3 regions of the Roseivivax sp. genome follow, and region 1 is predicted to be linked to each of the others. Evidence: riboswitches for the same ligand, from Rfam matches in the RefSeq annotation. Region 1 holds a riboswitch; each other region holds the start of a gene.

The links. Region 1 has a riboswitch for cobalamin ahead of ACX938_RS12230 (hypothetical protein). Riboswitches for the same ligand answer to the same signal wherever they lie in the genome.
Region 2: linked by a shared signal. The riboswitch ahead of ACX938_RS12875 (CbtB domain-containing protein) and the one ahead of ACX938_RS12230 (hypothetical protein) in region 1 are both predicted to bind cobalamin.
Region 3: linked by a shared signal. The riboswitch ahead of ACX938_RS12960 (DUF1636 family protein) and the one ahead of ACX938_RS12230 (hypothetical protein) in region 1 are both predicted to bind cobalamin.

The regions. Positions count from the first base shown of each region.
Region 1 covers NZ_JBTOLZ010000015.1:5,790-9,991, forward strand. The annotation lists gene ACX938_RS12215 (FecCD family ABC transporter permease) at 1-575, opposite strand, end outside; gene ACX938_RS12220 (ABC transporter substrate-binding protein) at 625-1,563, opposite strand; partial or broken gene ACX938_RS12225 (ABC transporter ATP-binding protein) at 1,827-2,390, opposite strand; gene ACX938_RS12230 (hypothetical protein) at 2,387-2,683, opposite strand; cobalamin riboswitch at 2,825-3,007, opposite strand; gene zrgA (zinc uptake protein ZrgA) at 3,281-3,961, shown strand; gene ACX938_RS12240 (ABC transporter ATP-binding protein) at 3,958-4,202, shown strand, end outside.
Region 2 covers NZ_JBTOLZ010000016.1:38,079-42,280, reverse strand. The annotation lists gene ACX938_RS12890 (DUF1636 family protein) at 1-131, shown strand, start outside; gene ACX938_RS12885 (hypothetical protein) at 155-661, opposite strand; gene ACX938_RS12880 (CbtA family protein) at 688-1,392, opposite strand; gene ACX938_RS12875 (CbtB domain-containing protein) at 1,397-1,570, opposite strand; cobalamin riboswitch at 1,607-1,806, opposite strand; gene ACX938_RS12870 (ABC transporter substrate-binding protein) at 1,867-2,913, opposite strand; gene ACX938_RS12865 (sensor histidine kinase N-terminal domain-containing protein) at 2,910-4,202, opposite strand, start outside.
Region 3 covers NZ_JBTOLZ010000016.1:53,669-57,870, forward strand. The annotation lists gene cobN (cobaltochelatase subunit CobN) at 1-1,261, opposite strand, end outside; gene cobW (cobalamin biosynthesis protein CobW) at 1,266-2,318, opposite strand; gene ACX938_RS12960 (DUF1636 family protein) at 2,320-2,697, opposite strand; cobalamin riboswitch at 2,787-3,007, opposite strand; gene cobO (cob(I)yrinic acid a,c-diamide adenosyltransferase) at 3,111-3,719, shown strand; gene ACX938_RS12970 (cobyric acid synthase) at 4,150-4,202, shown strand, end outside.

The DNA of each region.
Region 1 (4,202 bases):
AGGCCCAGACCGCCCAGCATCCAGAAGACCACCGTGTGCGAGGCCCGCGGATCGCCGAGGAAGATCAGCACATTGGCCGCCGCCATGACGATGAAGGACACCGCGACACCGGCCAGGACCAGCCGGTCGGCGCTGGTCGCCTCGGTGAAGCGCGACACCGCCAGCACGATGCCGGTGGCCATGAGCGCGCCCAGAAAGGCCAGGACCGGGACCGTCAGGAGACCCAGGAACAGCCCGGTGTGCAGAAGCGCCAGGATCGCGCCGAAAGCGCCGCCCGAGGAGATCCCCAGAAGATGCGGATCCGCCAGGGGATTGCGCGTCACCGCCTGCAGGCTGGCGCCGACCAGCGCGAGGCCGGCGCCGACCATCATGGCCAGAAGCGCCCGGGGAAACCGGATCTCCCAGATGATCGCGGCCTGGCCCTCGGACCACTGCGGGGTGATGCTGCCGGGCGCGATCTTCTCGGCCAGCACGCCCCAGACCGTGGTGAAACCGACCTGGACCGCGCCGACCGAGATGGCCAGTGTCAGGGAGGCCACGAGGACCACCACCCCGGCGGCGAGCAGTATAGGCAGCTTGGGCCAGGCGCCTGGGCCTGCGGAGAGATCGGTTCCGCGGATCACCTCACTCTCCCCAGAAGCTCTCGGCGAGCGTCTTGACCGCCGCGATGTTGCGCGGACCGGGGGTTGCCTCGACGTAATCGAGCGTGACGAAACGGTCATTCTTCACCGCCGCGATCCCGGCGAAGGCGGGGTTCGACATCAGGAAGGCGCGCTTCTCCTCCGCGGTGACCTCGCCGTAGTCCACGATCACCACGATCTCGGGATCGCGCGCGACGACCTCCTCCCAGGAGACGGTCGCCCAGCTTTTCTCGAAATCATCCATGACGTTGCGCCCGCCCGCGGCCTCGATCAGCGCGGTCGGCATGGCGTAGCGCCCGGCGGTGAAGGGCGTGTCCTGCCCGCTGTCGTAGACAAAGACCCGCGGGGGCGCGCCGGTCTCGAGCCCGGCGGTGAGCTCGGCAAGCTCGGCGCGGTATCCCGCGACCAGCGCCTCGGCGCGGGCCTCGACCTCGAAGATGCGGCCGAGGTTCATCAGGTCGGCATACATGTCCTCGAGGCTGGCTTTGCCCTTGTCCATGACATGCGTGCAGCTCTCGGTCAGCTCGTAGACCTGGATTCCGAAGGGTGCGAGCGTCTCGGGCGTCACCTCCCCGCCGACCGTCATGCCGTAGTTCCAGCCGGCGAAGAGGAAGTCGGCCTCCGCGCCCAGCAGAACCTCCTTGGTGGGCTTGCGGGCGGCCAGTTCCGGCAGCGCCGCGACCCCGGAGCGCATCCCGGCGTCGAGCGACTTCCAGCCGGAGATGCCGGTGTAGCCCACCATGCGGTCGGCCAGCCCCAGGACCAGCATCATCTCGGTCAGGTTGATGTCGTTGGAGACCGCGCGTTCGGGCGGGGCCTCGAAGGTCACGCGGCGGTCGCAGCTCTGGACGGTGGTCTGCGCGAAGGCGGTGCCGGCGGTGCCGAGCAGGGCGGCGAGGAGGGGGAGATGGAGGAGTTTCATGCCTGTTCCAGGTCTCGTGTCAGGTGAAAGGAGAGATGATCCGCGCCGCTGTGCGACAGGGTTTCCCGGCGCGTGCCGACCTCGAAGGCGCGCGCGACGCCGGCTTCGGTCAGCACCCGGTCCGGCGGGCCGAAGCCGCAGGTCCGGCCGTCTTTCAGCAGCAGAACCTCGTCGCAGTGGCAGAGCGCCATGTTCAGGTCGTGCAGCGAGGTCACGATGGTCATCGGCAGGTCGCGGATCAGCCGCAGCACCTCGAGCTGGTGGCGGATGTCGAGGTGGTTGGTCGGCTCGTCGAGGATCAGGAGGCGCGGCTCCTGCGTCAGAGCGCGGGCCACCATGACCCGCTGCCGCTCGCCGCCCGAGAGGGTGCCGAGGTGCCGATGGGCGAAGCCGCAGAGGTCCATGCGCGTGAGCGCGTCCTCGATGATTGCCCGGTCGGCTGCGCTGGTGCCACCCCCGAAGCCACCCCCAAAGCCGCGCCGATGCGGGGTGCGCCCGAGTGCCACGATCTCCCGCACGGTGAGCGCGAAATCGGTCGGCTGCTCCTGCAGGACGGCGGCGACGCGGCGCGCCACGGCCAAGGCGGAGAGCTGCCAGATGTCCCTGCCGTCGAGACACACACTGCCGCTCTGCGGGCGGAGAAACCGGTAAAGGAGCCGCAGAAGCGTGGTCTTGCCCGCGCCGTTCGGACCCACGACCCCGAGCACCCGCCCGGGGGGCAGGGAAAAACTGGTCTCGTGCAGGACCCTCTGGCGGCCGCCCCGGGGCGCCCAGGACACCCGGTCCAGCGTCAGCGCGGCGGCGGGGGACGAAGATGCCCCGCTCATGTCATCAGCCTGCGGGCCCGCGCCCCGCCGCGCCGCACGCGCTTCGGGACGGAGAGCGCCAAGGGCGCGAGCGGTGTCGCGAGCGACTCGCCCAGGAGCCTGCAGAACCGCGCCACGGCGGGAGAACTCGCGGCCAGCGGCAGCGCCACCGCGCGGGCCCGAAGCGCCTCCTGCCGGTATCCGGCGTCGCCGGGCAGGGCGCCCAGCCATTGCAGGTAGCCGAGCTGCGCCATCTCTTCCGCCCGGTCGGGCGGCAGCGGTCCTACGTCGAGTTGCAGTAAGGTCTGTGCCAATAACATCGCGCCCTCCGCGCTTGATCGCGGAGCGGGCGGGATACCGGCGATGTCACAAGCCCTGTCGGGTCCATCTCTGGCACTCCTCCCACGGCACCCCGCCTGGGTTGAAGGTGACTGCAGGGCCCGTCGGGCCCCGGAGATGGCAGGTCTCCTGACTTGCGGGTCGTCGCTGTCCCGAACCTTCCCGAGCCGTATTGGCCCAGTGGTCAACCTCGGGGTGCTCGCCGCCTACAGTTGCGGGGGCAGTCGCGGAATTGGCGCCCGAGGCGCCGCACCGCGTTCCCTTTTCATCTCTCGGGCCGTCAGCCGTCGAGAACCATCGGGCGCCACAAGCGCAGATCGGGGGCTGTGGGTCAATGGCGGATCAGGGGGGCGGTGCTTGTCGGCGCGAGGTGGATGGCCCGGGTCCGAGGCGTGCGCATCAGAGGCTTTCCGGGTGGTGGATCAGGGAATCAGGGTCGGGTTTCGGCGTTCCACGGTGTCGCGCGCGGTCCGCGACCCGCGGCCGACGCCACTGCGCACAGTAAACACCGCCGCGCGGGTCTTGCCATGGCCTGCGCATTTCATCATCCATATCGGGGTAAAGGAGCGCCCATGAAACCGACCGTTCTGACCCTCGTCCTCGCATCGGCTGCCGCCTCCGCCGCGACCGCCACGCCCGCGCAGGAAGCCCGCGAGATGGGCGCGCATGTGCATGGCGTCTCCACGGCTGAAATCGCAGTCGAACAGGGCCGGGTGGAGATCACCCTCCATTCGCCGGGCGCGGACATCGTCGGCTTCGAATACCCGGCGCGGTCGACCGAGGAGAAGGAGGCCGTCGCCGCGGCCATCCGCCAGTTCCTCGCGCCTGAGACCATCGTGACCCTGCCGGAACCCGCGGGCTGCCGGCTGACCGAGGTTGTGGCGCAGCTTCACGGCGGCGGGCATGACGATGCGCAGGACGCGAACCACGCCGAGAGCGACGACCACGGCCACGACCACGACACACATGCCGAGGGCGAGGACCACGCGCACGAGGCGGGCGAGGATCACGACCACGACGCCCACGGCGAGGACGACGACCACGACCACGCCGAAGAGCACAGCGCGGACCACAGCGAGTTCCACGTCACCTATGGTTTCGCCTGCGACGAGGAAGACGCGCTCACGACCCTGGGCTTTCCCTTCTTCGAGACCTTCGGCAACGCCCGGGAGATCGAGGTGCAATATGTCACCGAGGCGGGCGCCGGTCTGGCGGCGCTGACCCCGGGCGCCGCCGAGCTCACGCTCGAATGACCGAACCGGCGCTGGCGCTCGAGGCTCTGCGCTTCCGCTGGCCGGGGCGGGGATCCTTCGGGCTGTCGGTGCCGGGCTTCACCATGGCGGCGGGCGAGCGCGTCCTGCTTCTGGGCGAAAGCGGGTCCGGCAAGTCGACGCTGCTCTCGCTGATCTGCGGCATCGTCACGGCGGGCTCGGGCCGCGTCCGCGTCGGCGGGCAGGACCTCGCGGCGCTCACTGCGGGCGCGCGCGACCGGTT
Region 2 (4,202 bases), on a different contig from region 1:
CCGACCGCGCCGACATCATCGGGACGCTGCGCGCCTACCTCGCGGCGCCCGGAGGATGGATCGAGGATGCGCGCCCCTGCGGGCGGCTCCGGCACTGCCTGAAAGGCCGGGTGCCCGCGCTGCCCGAGTGAGGGGACGCGGCCCCTCGCCGCGCTCAGTTCTGCAGCGTCACGACTTCACGCAAAGCTTTACCTTCGACCGCCAGAAGCCGGTGATCATTGGCGTTCAGCGTCACCGCCAGTTCGACCGGACCGTCAGGCAGATCGGCCAGATGCACCCAGGGGCCATAGAGCCGCGCGCGCTTTTCGCCGTTCACGTAGAGATGGGCGTGGCCCTCTCCGGGCACATGCGCGGTGCTGGCATTGGCGGGCGCGAAGGTGAAGTTCTGCGTCTGGATCTGCAGGTTCCAGCCCGAGGCCGGATCCTCGCTGAGCGCGAGCGCAAGCGCCGGGGCATCGGGCCCCGCGGGCAGCTCCAGCATCTCGCCGTGGTCGTGCGCCGCGCCCTGACCGCCGCCCGCGCCGCCCGCATGGGCGCCGTGATGGGCAGGGTCGGAATGGTCGTGGCCGTCCAGCGTGATGCCCTGGCCGGCCGCGAAGGTGAAGCCGAGCCCGCCCCCGAGGACGAGCCCGATCACCAGAAGCGGAATGGATCGGTCCATGCCGGTGCTCTCCTGTCAGGCGGGGCTCAGGCGGTCTGCGCCGCGCCCTGCCCTTGCGTCTCGCGGGCCCAGAAGAACCCGGCGAAACCGCCCAGCAGCACCCAGGCCGCGAGCCCGGTGCCAAGCGCCCGCGCCGCGAAAAGCGCGCCAAGCTCGGTCGGAACCGGACCCGAGAAGACCTCGGGCGAGGGCGCGCCGACGAGATGCGGCGCGAGCAGCAGCACCACGGCGCCGCCCCAGGCCGCCCAGCTCCGCCCGAAGGCCGCGAGCCAGAGGCCGATGCCGGTCGCCAGCACCGTCGCGCCCCACCAAAGCTGCCGCGCCATGAGGTCGGCGGCGGCAACGCCCGGCACCTCGGGCGGCAGGCCGAAGGCCGGCGCCATGTGCACGGTGACAAAGCCCGCCGCGCCCCAGAGAAGGCCGGACCGCGCATTGATCTGGGCGCCGCGCTCCTGCGCGAGCGCCATGAGCGGGATCAGCACCAGCGCATAGCCCGCGTAGATCAGCATGGTGAAGATGATGCTCAGGCCGTCGCGCAGCGCGTCGAAGCCGCCAAGCGCGGGCCTGGCCGAATTGGCCTCGCCGCCGGGGCCGAAATGCACCAGCTCCCCGCCCTCGTAGAGCTCCGCGTGCAGCAGCACCGGCTGCACGAAGACAAGCTGCAGCAGGGCGGCAATCAGCCCCGCGGCAGCCCCAGCGAAGAGCGCGCTGGTCAGAATCCGGGTGAACATGAGGTCAGTGGCAGGGGAAGCCGGTGGCGTGGCGCACGTCATGCGCCGCGTCATGCAGGGCGCCCGCCTGCGCGTGGCCGGCCATCCAGAGGATGCCGAGCCCGAGGACTGCCGCCGACAGCGCCGCGAGGATGCTGCGCGAACCGCTCTGGCCTGCCGTGAGGGTCGTGGTGGTCATGGTCGTTCTCCTTTCCCTCTCACCCGAGGGGGTTCGTGGTGTCGCCCGTGACAGGCAGGTCTCCTGGCTCGCGGGTCTTTGCTTCGGCCGACCTTCCCGGATTGCTCCAGTGGTATCCCGGCCTGCGCTCGCCGCTCACAGTTGCGGGGGCAGCTGCAGGTTTGACGCCTGGGGCGCCGCACTGCATTCCCTCTTTCCTCCGGCGGGCTGCCGGAACCGATCACATCTTCCTCGCTACAGAAGGCCGCACCCCCGGTCAATCGCAATGCTTGGCGATCTGACGTGGTGTGGCCCCCTCAGGGCGAGCCGCCCAGGCTGAAGGCATTGTTCCAGATCGAGAAAAGCCCCTCGCGGGTGTTGGCATCGAGTGCCACCAGAAGCGACGGGGACAGCGCGATCAGCCGCCGGGCGCTCGGCACCAGCCCGTGTTCGTCGGCATCGGCACTCATCACCAGGCCTATCTCGGCCAGCATGCCCTGCGCCTCCGCCGACAGGAGGAAATCCAGAAGCCGCGTCGCACCCTCCTTCTGGCGGGCGCCGTGCGGGATCATGTAGCTGCGCGAGAGGATCAGCGTGTAATCCTCGGGCAGGATGACGCCCACGTCGGGCTCCGCGACGCTGGCCACGTAAGAGCCCAGCACGTTGTAGGCGAAATCGTATTGGCCCTCGGCCACCCCGCGGATGATCTCGGTCGAGCAGCAGGTCGCCACCGCGTCGACCCGGGCGAAGCCTTCGAGCATGGCGCCGAAGGTGCTGGCCTCGAGGCTGTCGCTATGGGCGAAGAGATAACCCAGCCCCGATGCCGCGATGTCATAGGTGGCGATCCGCCCGCGCAGCGCCTCGGGGGCCTCGCGCATCAGGTCGAGCAGCGCGAAACGGCTGCGCGGCACCTCGGCCCCACCAAGGGCGCGCTTGTTGTATATGATGACCGCCGGTTCTTCGGTCAGGCCCCAGACCTCGTCGCGCCAGCGCCGCACCGGCGGCAGCGCCGAGGTCCGCGGCGAGACGTAGCGATGCGCGCAGGCGGCGTTCACCAGCCAGACCATGTGATGCACCGCCGAAGAGAGGATCGCATCGGCGGGCGCGCCCTGCCCTCCGTCCTCGCAGGCCGCGCGGCTGCGCGCGAACAGCGCGTTCGAGCCCCATTGCTCGTAGCGCAGGAGCAGGTCGGGGTTGAGATCGGCGAACCGCTGCATGACCGGCGCGATGATGGCGATGTCGGTGGTCGACATGAGCGTCATCTCGGTCGCACCGGTGCCGAACTCGGCGATGTCCTCCTGCGCGGTGGCGGGCACGGCGATGAGCGCCAGGAAGGCGGCGAGGGCGTAACGCAGCAGGGTCATGGGGCCTCCTCGCTGGGGGCTGTGGGCAGGATCAGCACCACCCGGAAGCCCGTTTTTTCTTGGGTCATCTCGACCCGCCCGCCGAAGGCTTCGGCCACGGATTTCACGATGGCGAGGCCAAGGCCCGCGCTTTGTTCCTGGCTCTGGGCGGTGCGCTCGAACCGTCCGCCGAGCCGCGCCAGAAGCTCCGGCGCCGGCCCCGGCCCCGCGTCGGCGACCCAGAGCGCGGCCTGCCCATCGCGCTCCTCGGCGCCCAGCACGACCGGCGGCACGCCGTGGCGCAGCGCATTGGCCAGAAGGTTCTTCGCCGCCTCCTCGAGCGAAAAGACCTCGGCCATGACCATGACCGGCTCAGGCCCGATTTCCAGCCGCATCTCGGCGCCGGGGGCCAGCAGCTCGTGGTCGCGCCGCTCGACGATCTCGAGCGCGATCTCGCGCAGATCGACGGGCACCCGGGGCGCGCTGTCGGTGCGGTGGATCACCAGCGCGCGGCTCAGGAGCTGGTCGAGGAGACGCCCCAGCGATCGGGTCCGCGCCAGGAGCCGCTCGCCCGCCCGCGCGCGGCCCGGCGGGCTGTCCTCCTCCAGAAGCGTCTCGGCCTGCACCCTTATCGCCGCGACCGGGGTCCGCAGCTGGTGGGCGGTGTCCGAGATCAGGTTGCGCATGGAGCCCATCTGCCGGTCGAGCCGCCCCATGAAGCGGTTCATCGCGTCGAGCATGACCCGCAGCTCCTGCGGCACGCCTTCGGTCGGCATGGGTGTCAGGTCGTAGGGGTCCCGGAAGGCCAGATCCTGCGAGAGCGCGCCGAGCGGGCGCACCGCGCCCCGGATCACCACCCAGGAGATGCCCATGAGCGCGATTCCCGCCAGCACCATGGGCAGCAGCGCATCGACCATGAGCGCCAGCGCCATGGCGCGCCGCGCGCGCAGGGTCTGGCCCACGGTCACGGTGACCTCGCCCGAGAAATCCCGCTCGGCGAAGCGCCGCGTCACGGTGACGAAGCGCGCGGCCTCGCCCTGCAGATCGGCGTCGAAGAACTCCGGCTCGATGCGGCCGGGGGCGTGTTCGGGATGGCCCGGCAGCACGCCGAAGCCGGTCACCGGCTCGCCGCCGGGCCCCGTCACCGCGTAGTGGATGCGGTCGTCGGGGGCCTGGGCCAGAAGCTCGAAGGCCGAGACCGGCAGGTCCACGAAAGGCCCGCCGTCCTGGATGCGGATCGATTCGGCGATGTCGTTGGCGGCCCCCACCAGGATCCGGTCGTAGGCCTGCCGCGCCGCCTGCCGCCCGTT
Region 3 (4,202 bases), on a different contig from region 1:
GGCCCACCGCATGGGCCATGTTCCAGTCCCGCCCGGGATAGGTCGAGAGGACCAGCGCCACCCGGCGCCGGGCCGTGGGGCAGGCGGCGAGCCGGTGCCAGCCCGCCACCCGGTCGGCGAGCGCGGCGATGCGGTCGGGCTCGGGCACATGGCGCAGGCGGGCGAACTGCAGGTCGGGGTCGCGGGGCTCGGGCTCCTTGAAGCTCGCGACACCCGCGAAGAGCCGTCCGTCGACCTCGGGCAGCACGACATGCATGGCGAGGTCGGCGGGCGAGAAGCCGCGCTCGGCCTCGTCCCAGGCTTTCCGGGTCGAGGTGGCGAGCGCCACCTGGAAGACCGGCACGCCGCCCGCGTCGAGCGGCGAGCTGCCCGCGCTGCCCTTGCCGGAGAAGGCCGTGGCATTGACCACCGCGACCGGGTCGAGCCCCGCCACCTGCCGCTCGAGCCAGCCCGACGCGTCGGGCGCCTTGAGCGAGGGGGCAAAAAGGCCGAGGACCGCGAAGCCGCGGTGCCTGAGCGCGGTGAAAAGCGCCTCGACCGGGGCGAGGTCGGCGGCGGCGAGGAAGGAGCGGTAGAAGACGACGAGGACCAGGGGTTTTTCGGGGGCCTCGGGGGCGCGGGCGGGCTGCGTGTCGCCCTCGTCGAAAGACCCCGCGTCCGGCAGCGCCCCGAGGCGCGCCAGCGCCGGGCAGGTCACGCCATGTTCCGGCGTCCAGGCGCCGACCAGCGGGAGCGCCTTCACGCCCCGCACCGGACCCGCGTAGAGCCCCGCCGCCAGCGCCATCTGCGCCAGCGCCGCCTGCGCGGCCACCGCGCCGCCGGTGTCGCAGAGATGCGCCAGCCGCCGCAGGGTCGAGACCGGCACCGTCGAGATCTCGTCGAGCCGGGGATCCTCGCGGCCGTCCGCCGGCAGGACCGCCAGGGCGATGCCCTTCTGCCGGGCCAAGGCCTCGATCTGCTGCAGGCCGTAGGGCCAATAGGGCTGCCCGCCAATCAGCCGGATCAGGATGCCATGGGCGCCCTCGAGCGTCTGTTCGACATAGGTGTCGACCGAGAGCGGATGGCGCAGCGCCGCGATATTGGCCAGCCGCAGGCTCGGCAGCTTGCCCTGCCGCCCGCCGCCGCGCTTCCAGCCCGCCGCGAAGGCCCCGAGGTCCGAATCCGAGAAGGACAGCGCCACGATCTCGGCCGGGCTCTGGCCCAGGTCGGTCGGCGTGTCGGTCTCGTCGAGCCCGTGGCTTTCGCGGAAGACGACATGCATGGTCTCAGGCGGTCTCTTCCGCCGCGGTCAGAATGCGGGTGATCGCGGCGCGGTCGATGTCGTCGTGCTCGGCGATGACCACCAAGCGCCCCTCGCGGGCCTCGCCCGGGCCCCAGGGCCGGTCGAACTGGTGGCGCACCCGCGCACCCACTGCCTGCACGAGAAGCCGCATCGGCTTGCCCGCGACGCTGGCGTAGCCCTTGACCCGCAGGATGTTCTGCTCGCGCGCGAGCCGCTCGATGCGCGCGGCCAGATCGGCGGGGGCGGTGAGCTCGGGCAGGGCGACGACGATGCTTTCGAAGTCGTCGTGGTCGTGTTCGGGCACCCCGTCGTGATGCGAGGGGCGCGCCTCGATGTCGTCCTCGGCGGCGGCGCCCAGGCCCAGGATCACCCGGGGGTCGACGCGGCCCTCGGCGACCTCGACCACCGGCAGGCTGCGCGGCGCCTCGGCGGCGATGACCTCGCGGGCGCGGGTCACGCCCTCGGGGCCGGCGAGGTCGGGCTTGGTCAGCAGCACGATGTCGGCGCAGGAGATCTGGTCCTCGAAGACCTCCGACAGCGGGGTCTCGTGGTCGATGCTGTCGTCGGCCTGTCGCTGGGCGTCGACGGCGGCCACATCGGGGGCGAAGCGGCCCGCGGCGACTGCCTCGGCATCGGCGAGCGCCACCACGCCGTCGACGGTGATCTTCGAGCGGATGTCCGGCCAGTCGAAAGCCTTCAGGAGCGGCTTCGGCAGCGCCAGGCCCGAGGTCTCGATCAGGATGTGCTCGGGGCGCGGGTCGAGCTTCAGGAGCGCCTCGATCGTGGGGATGAAGTCATCGGCCACGGTGCAGCAGATGCAGCCGTTGGCCAGCTCCACCACGTTTTCCGCCGGGCAGTCGGGGATCGCACAGCCCTTCAGGATCTCGCCGTCGACGCCGACATCGCCGAACTCGTTCACGACCACGGCCAGGCGCTTGCCGCCGGGGTTCTTCATCAGCTCCGAGATCAGCGTGGTCTTGCCCGAGCCCAGGAAGCCGGTGACGATGGTGACGGGAAGTTTCTCGAGATCGGCCATGTCAGCCCTCCATTGGCGGCACGCGGGCCACGCAGTTTTTCTTGAAATGTTGCGGACGCTCGCGCCAGGGGATCAGCCCGTTGGCGCTGGCGTGGTATTTCGCGGCGCCCTCGCGCAGGACCTCGAGGTCCGAGGCCTCGTGCAGGTTGCCGAAGACATAGGTCCAGCGGCCCGCGCCGCGCAGCGCCACGGTGCAGCCGCCCTCGCAGTTCTGCAGGCATTCCACCGCGCGCAGGGTGACGCCCTCGGGCATCGAGCCCTCGAGCGCCTCGTACAGCGCGGCGCCGGGCCGGGTGCCGTCCTCGGTGACCTCCTGGCCACGGCGGCAGGTGGTGCAGATCAAGAGCTCCGCGGGCGGGCGGTCGGGCAGGTCTTTCAACGGGACGGTCCCATTCTGATCGGGGGAAGGGGCATGAAAGATGGCACGAAGGCTCTGAGCCCGCGGCCACCGGCACACCCCGTCCGGTTGCACTTCCTCGGCGCGAGGCAGGTCTCCCGGCTTTCCGGATGTGAGGCGCGGGCCTCTCGGGCGCCCTGCCTTCCCGACCCGTGACGGGGCCAGTGGCGGAGGGGCGACCTCTCCGGGTCACGGTCGCGGGGGCGGCTGCGGCTGCCTCCCGGGGGGCCGGGCGGTCCGCATTCCCTTTTCACCCCGGACGCGCCGGGGCACCTTGCGCATATGCCTTGTTGCGCCGCGACCCACGCGCTGTCAAGCGGCCAGAGACACCCCGGCGATTGACGGGCCGGGCGGCGCCTGCCAGTCAGTGGCCAAAGCCGCGAAGGAGCCCCGCCATGGACGACGCCACCGCCCGCCACAACGCCAAGATGAAGCGCATCAAGGCCGCCCGCGACGAGATGATGAAGACCAAGACCGAGGAAAAGGGTCTGATCGTGGTGCACACCGGCAAGGGCAAGGGCAAGAGCTCCTCGGCCTTCGGGATGATCATGCGCTGCATCGCCCATGGCATGCCCTGCGCGGTGGTGCAGTTCATCAAGGGCGACTGGGAGACCGGCGAGCGGACCTTCCTGCGCGAGCGCTTTGCCGAGGAGTGCCGGTTCTTCGTCTCGGGCGAGGGCTTCACCTGGGAGACCCAGGACCGCGACCGCGACATCGCCGCCGCCCGCGCCGGCTGGGAGACCGCGAAAGAGCAGATCCGCGACCCGGAGATCTCCTTCGTGCTGCTCGACGAAATCAACATCGCGCTGCGCTACGACTACCTCGACATCGACGAGGTGGTGGACTTCCTGCTGACCGAGAAGCCCGAGATGACCCATGTCGTGCTGACCGGGCGCAACGCCAAGCCCGAGCTGATCGAGGCCGCCGACCTGGTGACCGAGTTCGAACTGGTGAAACATCCCTTCCGCGAGGGGGTGCGCGCCCAGGCGGGCGTGGAGTTCTGATGTTCTTAGGTGCGGCCTCGGGGGACGCCAGCGCCGCTGCGCGGCGCTCCGGGGGCTTTGCCCCCACCGCCCTCCGGGCGGTTCCCCCAAGGTATTTTCGCCAACCTGAAGCAAGGGTTTCTTTACACTTCGCGCGCTACCCTGGCGTCGCGGTGGAGGGAGAGGTCCCGATCGCCGCCCAAGCTGAAGGCGCCGTGCGCGACCCATCTGCAAAAGGGGCGCGTGCGGCGCTGGACGGCAAGTTTGGGTTGGTCGCGTGCCGGGCGGGTCGCGGTGCGGTTTTGTGTGATGGTGTGTGGCGTGGGTTCGGCGGGGCGCGCGAGGCGGTTGGTTTGGTTCGGGGCGCGTTTGAGGAGGCGTTGCGCGGTTTTGTGAGGGTCGGCGGCGGCGTTAAGGTTAATGGCGCGGGTGCCGCCGCGGGGTTCGGCGCATGAGCCGGGCGCTGATGATCCAGGGCACCGGCAGCAATGTCGGAAAGTCCAT